2 regions of the Rhizobium indicum genome follow, and region 2 is predicted to be linked to the other one. Evidence: riboswitches for the same ligand, from Rfam matches in the RefSeq annotation. Region 2 holds a riboswitch; the other holds the start of a gene.
The links. Region 2 has a riboswitch for FMN ahead of FFM53_RS22165 (6,7-dimethyl-8-ribityllumazine synthase). Riboswitches for the same ligand answer to the same signal wherever they lie in the genome.
Positions count from the first base shown of each region.

Region 1: it holds a riboswitch for FMN, as region 2 does, so the genes downstream of both, ribB (3,4-dihydroxy-2-butanone-4-phosphate synthase) here and FFM53_RS22165 (6,7-dimethyl-8-ribityllumazine synthase) in region 2, are expected to answer to the same signal.

Region 1 covers NZ_CP054021.1:5,014,258-5,017,460, reverse strand. Annotated here, with positions in the region: gene FFM53_RS24405 (SDR family oxidoreductase) at 1-434, shown strand, start outside; gene FFM53_RS24400 (glucose 1-dehydrogenase) at 719-1,501, shown strand; FMN riboswitch at 1,696-1,846, shown strand; gene ribB (3,4-dihydroxy-2-butanone-4-phosphate synthase) at 1,973-2,608, shown strand; gene FFM53_RS24390 (SDR family oxidoreductase) at 2,862-3,203, opposite strand, start outside.
Region 2 covers NZ_CP054021.1:4,560,844-4,564,046, reverse strand. Annotated here, with positions in the region: gene FFM53_RS22180 (hypothetical protein) at 33-257, shown strand; gene FFM53_RS22175 (GCG_CRPN prefix-to-repeats domain-containing protein) at 367-675, opposite strand; gene FFM53_RS22170 (SRPBCC family protein) at 863-1,309, opposite strand; FMN riboswitch at 1,555-1,697, shown strand; gene FFM53_RS22165 (6,7-dimethyl-8-ribityllumazine synthase) at 1,776-2,210, shown strand; gene FFM53_RS22160 (VOC family protein) at 2,463-3,152, shown strand; gene FFM53_RS22155 (hypothetical protein) at 3,179-3,203, shown strand, end outside.

The DNA of each region.
Region 1 (3,203 bases), 450 kb from region 2:
AGACGTTGATGGATATCAACCTGAAAGGCGTCTTTCTTTCCTGCCAGGCAGAGGCTCGCGCCATGCTGAAGAATGGGCGCGGCTCCATCGTCAACATCGCTTCCATGTCGGGTGTGATCGTAAACCGGGGGCTGAGCCAAGCGCACTATAACGCCTCCAAGGCGGGCGTGATCCATATGTCGAAGTCCATGGCGATGGAATGGGTCGACCGCGGCATTCGCGTCAACACCATCTCCCCCGGATACACGGCAACGCCCATGAACACCCGTCCGGAGATGGTCCACCAGACCAAGCTCTTCGAAGAGCAGACGCCGATGCAGCGCATGGCAGCGGTGGACGAGATGGTAGGCCCGGCGGTGTTTCTGCTGTCGAATGCAGCAAGTTTCGTGACCGGCGTCGATCTTCTCGTCGATGGCGGTTTCTGCTGCTGGTGATGCGATGAGAAAGCTCATTGCCGCCGCTGGAAAGTGACCGGTCTCGCTTCCTCCCTGGCTGAGATCGAGGCGCTGAAGGGACTAACGGGCAAGACGGCGTGCGATATCGCCGTCTGCCCGCCCTTCACGCCGATCGAACGGGCTGTCTAACGGACGGAGGGCTCGGGCGTCGTCATCGGCGCTAAAGGCTGCCTGAATTTGCGACAACCGGTTGAGATCCAATAATGATCGCATGGTAGGTCGCACCCAGATTTGCTGTTTATCGAGTGACACAAGGAAAGAGCATGAAACGCTTTGAGCAGAAGACTGTCGTCATTACCGGGGGCAGCCGCGGCATCGGCGCCGCCATCGCCAGACGCTTTGCGCGCGAAGGCGCCAATCTCGTCGTCTCGGCCAATGAGGAGCTGGTCCACGGCGTTGCCGAACAGATCCGAACCGAAGGCGGCAAGGCGATCTCCTTCATCGGCGATGTCACCGACAAGGCAAGCGTCACCGCCCTCTATGATGCCGCCGAGAAGGAATTCGGCTCGGTCGACGTTTCGATCCAGAATGCCGGCGTCATCACCATCGCCCGCGTCGAGGACCTGACCGAAAACGAGTGGGACAAGGTCATGGCCGTCAACACCAAGGGCGTCTTCCTCTGCGCCCAGGAGGCAATATCAAGAATGCGCAAGCACAAGCGCGGCGGCCGCATCATCAACACCGCTTCCGGCCAAGCCCGCGACGGCTTCATCTACACCCCGCATTATGCCGCCTCGAAAATGGGCGTCGTCGGAATCACCCAGAGCCTGGCCAAGGAAGTCGCGACCGAGAAGATCACCGTCAACGCCTTCTGCCCCGGCATCATCGAGACCGACATGTGGGCCTATAACGACCAGGCCTGGGGCAAGCTGCTCGGCAACTACGCCCCCGGCGAACTGATGAAGGAATGGGTCGAAGGCATCCCGATGAAACGGGCCGGCTCCGGCGAAGATGTCGCCGGCCTGGTGACCTTCCTCGCCAGCGATGACGCTGCCTATATCACCGGCCAGACGATCAATGTCGACGGCGGCCTGATCATGTCCTGATGCAGGCGCCCAAATTGCGTAGCGGTTTTGGGACAACGACATGCATCGAACAAAGAGCAAACCACGAGCGAAGTGCGGAAGGCGACACGGTCGTCGCCTCTGTGTGAACAGTGTGTCCATCGGCGTTAGGGCAGCTTTGCATTTTTGCCTGGTCGAGTGACCTTGCCATCCGCCTGTTTTTGGTCCTATCTTTGAAGTGTTCTCAGGGCGGGGTGTAATTCCCCACCGGCGGTATCAGGAGCAATCCTGGAGCCCGCGAGCGCTTCCGGCACCTCCTGTCGGAAGGTCAGCAGATCCGGTGAGATGCCGGAGCCGACGGTATAGTCCGGATGGAAGAGGACAACACGGGCAGTCGCACTCCATCCTGGAGGCGGCTGACGTTTGTTCGCCCAAGGGCAGAAGGCTCGCTCACGGATTGAGCCGAGCAGACCATGTCAGTCCGCTGACATAACCCTTGAAAGGCCAGACAGCATGACTATCGCAACAATTGAAGATGCCATATCAGCCATTGCCAGCGGCAAGATGGTCGTCGTCGTCGACGACCAGAACCGGGAAAACGAGGGCGATATCGTGGTCGCGGCCGATGCCGTCACCCCAGAAACAATCGCCTTCATGATGACCCACGCCCGTGGTCTCGTCTGCATCGCCATGGAAGGCGAGCGTCTCGATGCGCTCGACATTCCGCTGATGGTGCCCAACAACACGGAATCGCACAAAACCGCCTTCACGGTCTCGGTTGATTATCTCAAGGGCACGACGACGGGCATTTCTGCGGCGGACCGCGCCGCCACCGTCCGCGCCCTGGTCGATGATCGCGCAAAGCCCGCCGATTTCGCTCGCCCCGGCCACATCTTTCCGCTCCGCGCCAACCCCCGCGGCGTGCTCGGCCGCCCCGGCCATACAGAAGCCGCCGTCGATCTCGCCCGCCTCGCTGGAAGGGTCCCCGCCGGCGTCATCTGCGAAGTCGCCAACGACGACGGAACCATGTCCCGCCTGCCCGAACTCACGCTCTTCGCCGAACGCCATAACCTCCCCCTCGTTACCATCGAGGACCTGGTCGCCTATCTCGACCGCCAGGCGGCAAGAGACATACGCGAAGTCGCTTGATCCGTGCAAAGCGGCCAGCCCCGTCCTTCGAGGCCCCTGCGGGGCACCTCAGGATGAGGCTGGAGAGAGGGCGTGAGCAGGCTCGTCAGCCCGGGATGCCTGGAGCCTTGATCAGCCCGCCAACCACACGGCACCACAATCAGCCCTCATCCTGAGGTGCGCAGGCCAAAGGCCGGAGCCTCGAAGGACGAGGGCGGGTGGCTGGGTCCCAGACGCGCACGGCTGGTTGCCACAGCACACCATATTTCCTGCCCTATGTCCGGCTGATTGAAACGCCGCCATCGGCCAGCATCGCCGTGCCGGTCACGAAGCTCGACATGTCGGAGGCGAGGAAAAGCGCCGCATTGGCGATCTCTTCGGGTTGCGCCATGCGTTTCAGCGCATGCAGCCCCTCCACGAAGGCGAGCACCTCCGGCGTGGCATCAGGCGCGTTGGTAATGCTGGCGGGCGTGTCGGTGCCACCAGGAAGCAGTGCGTTGACGCGGATCTTCTGCGCTCCGAGTTCAGCGGCGAGCACCTGCACGAAGCCGATCAGCCCCGCCTTGCTCGCCGCATAGGCGGCCATGCCAGGCATACCGACGGTGTGGCCGACGAA
Region 2 (3,203 bases):
GGTCGGTCGTCATCGTGTGATTGAGGGGTGCGATGGGTACGATTTTCTGGCCGAAAGATCCGCTGGATGGGAATGACATGACGCTGCTGACGTCGATCCTTCGTCGATGGTGCGAAAGATATCAGGTCGAGCTGACGGCAGAGGAGAGCAGCCGCAAGGCGAAGGAACTCGTCGAATGGTTCGAATTCGGCGTCAAGGATCCCGTCGAACTCGAGGAGCTGATCGACGACAAGTACTGGCTCGTCAGCAGGATCTGACCGTATCGGACAAATCGGGAGGACGCTGCCGTTCAGCGTCGGCGAACCTGTCTCATCAGAAAAGGCCGGGCGAAAATCGCTCCGGCCTTCGTCCATCTAAGCGAGACCCTTAGTCATCATCCCGCCAACGGCGGTCGCGATCCCAACGCCGCTCATGGCGCCAGCGCGGGCCATCCCAATGCCGGTGACGCCGTTCCCAGCCCCCTCGCGGCGGGCCACCGTAAAAAGCGACCGGCGGCGGGCGGCGCCAGTTTCGCCGGCATTCGCCCCAGCGCGTCAGATGCCAGCCGCGACCGCACGCGTAGTCGACCGTTGTGATATTGCTCTGGACATTGATTGTCCCCATCGGCATCGCCTGCGCTGTGCCGAACGAGAGGCTGCCAGCGAGCAAGGCAGCCGCGATAGAAAGTGCCTTCATCGAGAACTCCATTTCAATCCAGCCGTCCACAGCTTATGACCGCCAAATTGAACTGGAGATGAACTGCGCGTTCATGTTTGCGGGAGAAAAAGAAGCGCTTCCGCACGGCCGGTCTGAGCGCTCGCCGACCGCTGTTGTCGCAACGTCAAGCGCCTTCAGAGACGCCCCCGCCGCCCGCAAGAATTGTTCATGTCCTGCCGTAAAAAGGGTCGGGACCCGGATCACCCCCGGCAGCGACCTCGGTCAGCCGTCCGAGATAATGTGCCCAGCCCTCCGCATGGCCGGCGCATTGCTCGGCGCTCGGCAGGCCGCTATGGGTGAGCCGCAGCAGCGTTCCGCCTCCCTGCTCGATCAGATCGATCTCGACCAGGCTCGACCCCGGCGGCACCACCTCGCTGCCGTCCCAGCCGAAGCTGTAGGCAAGGCGATGAACCGGCACCACCTCACGAAACGAGCCGCGTGCAAAGCGGGCTCCGGTAACGTTGACGAGATAGAGCCCGCCGGGCTGCGGCTCGACCTGCGCCTCCGTTCCCATCCAGCGCAGGATCTTTTCCGGGTCGGTCATCAACGCGAACACCGCGGCCGGCGGCGCCGCGATATGCGCCTCGCGGCGGACGACGAAGGGGTCTTGCATCTCTCTCTCCCATAGTTGCCACGGCCCTGCCCGCCTCCGGTGGAGCGGCGCATCCTGTCCTGCCGTGCTATTCTGACGTGAATGTCCTCAATGGGAGCATGTAGGCGCAAGCCCATCCTCCGCAAGTGGCTTGCCCGTCGCGATCGACGAACAAGCGAAATCGCCGCGTCGGGAGCCCTGATCCAGCTCCCGCCGCGAATGCATTTCGACCTATTGCCAGCCCGTCACCTTCCCCCTATTGTTCGCGCCGTTCTCAGGGCGGGGTGAAAGTCCCTACCGGCGGTATGCAATTTTGATTGCGAGCCCGCGAGCGCCTTCTCAGGAAGGGTCAGCAGATCAGGTGAGATGCCTGAGCCGACGGTCATAGTCCGGATGAAAGAGAACGTGCGTTCCTGCCGCCCTTGCGGCTGTCGGGAACGTTCGTGATCGCCTTGGGTGATGTGTCTGTTCGCCAAAGGAGATTACCGTGACACCCACCCGCTATGCCTTCGTCAAAGCCAGCTGGCACGCCGAAATCGTCGACCGCGCCCTTGATGGCTTCCATCAGCTTATTCCGCCCGAGCAGGTCGACGTGTTCGATGTTCCCGGCGCATTCGAGATGCCGCTGCTGTCACGCGATCTTGCGGCAACCGGACGCTATGCCGCGGTCGTTGCCGCCGCCTTCGTCGTCGACGGCGGAATCTACCGCCACGAATTCGTCGCCCAGGCCGTCGTCGATGGACTGATGCGCGCCGGCATGGATACCGGTGTGCCGGTGCTGTCGGTTTCGCTGACGCCGCATCAGTATCAGGAAACCGAGCACCATAAGCAGATCTACCGCGCACATTTCGTCGAGAAAGGCCGCGAGGCAGCAAAGGCGGCTCTGACGATCGGCAAAACCCGCGCCGCTCTCGCTGCGTGAAAGCGGCTCGACGAGCAGAACAACAACAGCCGATGAAGACGGCGGGCCAATCCCGCCGTCGACCACTCAGATCGACATGACCTTGCCAACCCCCGCGGATCGGGAGCGGCGCGCCTAGCGTCGCCGCGGAATCCGCCAATACCGGTCAAATCAGACAGAATAATTGATTCGACGGCCTCACCGCGCCGTGGTCAACTTCGGTCGTCACGCGTCAGCAATTCTCAAGGCATCCAAAACCCCAAGGAGCTTAAGATGAGCAATGCACTGCGCAGCGAAACCCCCATGCAGACCCCGAAAACACATCCCGTCGACACCAAGCTCGAGGTCGTCGTCATCCCTGTTTCCGATGTCGACCGCGCCAAGCGCTTTTACGACGGCCTGGGTTGGCGGCTCGACGCCGACTTCGCCAATGATGCCGATTTTCGGGTGATCCAGTTTACGCCGCCGGGCTCCGGCTGCGCGATCATCTTCGGCAAGAACGTCACGGCCGCCGCCCCCGGTTCCGCCCAGGGGCTCTATCTTATCGTCTCCGACATCGAGGCCGCCCGCCGCGATCTCATCGCCCGCGGCGTCGAGGTCAGCGAAGTGTTCCATGACGCGGCCGGCGTCTATGCCGGCAAGGACGAACCCTATCTGTTCGGGCGGCTCCGCATTGCCGGCCGCGATCCCGATCACCGCAGCTACCGTTCTTTCGCCTCCTTCAAGGATCCCGATGGCAACGGCTGGCTGTTCCAGGAAGTCACCACGCGCCTGCCAGGACGCATCGACGCCGACGGGACGACATTCACGACCTCGACCGATCTCGCGTCAGCTATGCGCCGTGCGGCGACCGCGCACGGTGAACACGAGAAGCGAAACGGCGGCAAACACGACGAGAACTGGCCGGACTGGTACGCCGAATACATGGTCAGCGAACAGGCCGGCAAGCAGCTGCCCTTATAGGCAAGGGCGGCGGCATCACGCAGACGGTGACATTTGAGAAGCGTCTCGGCG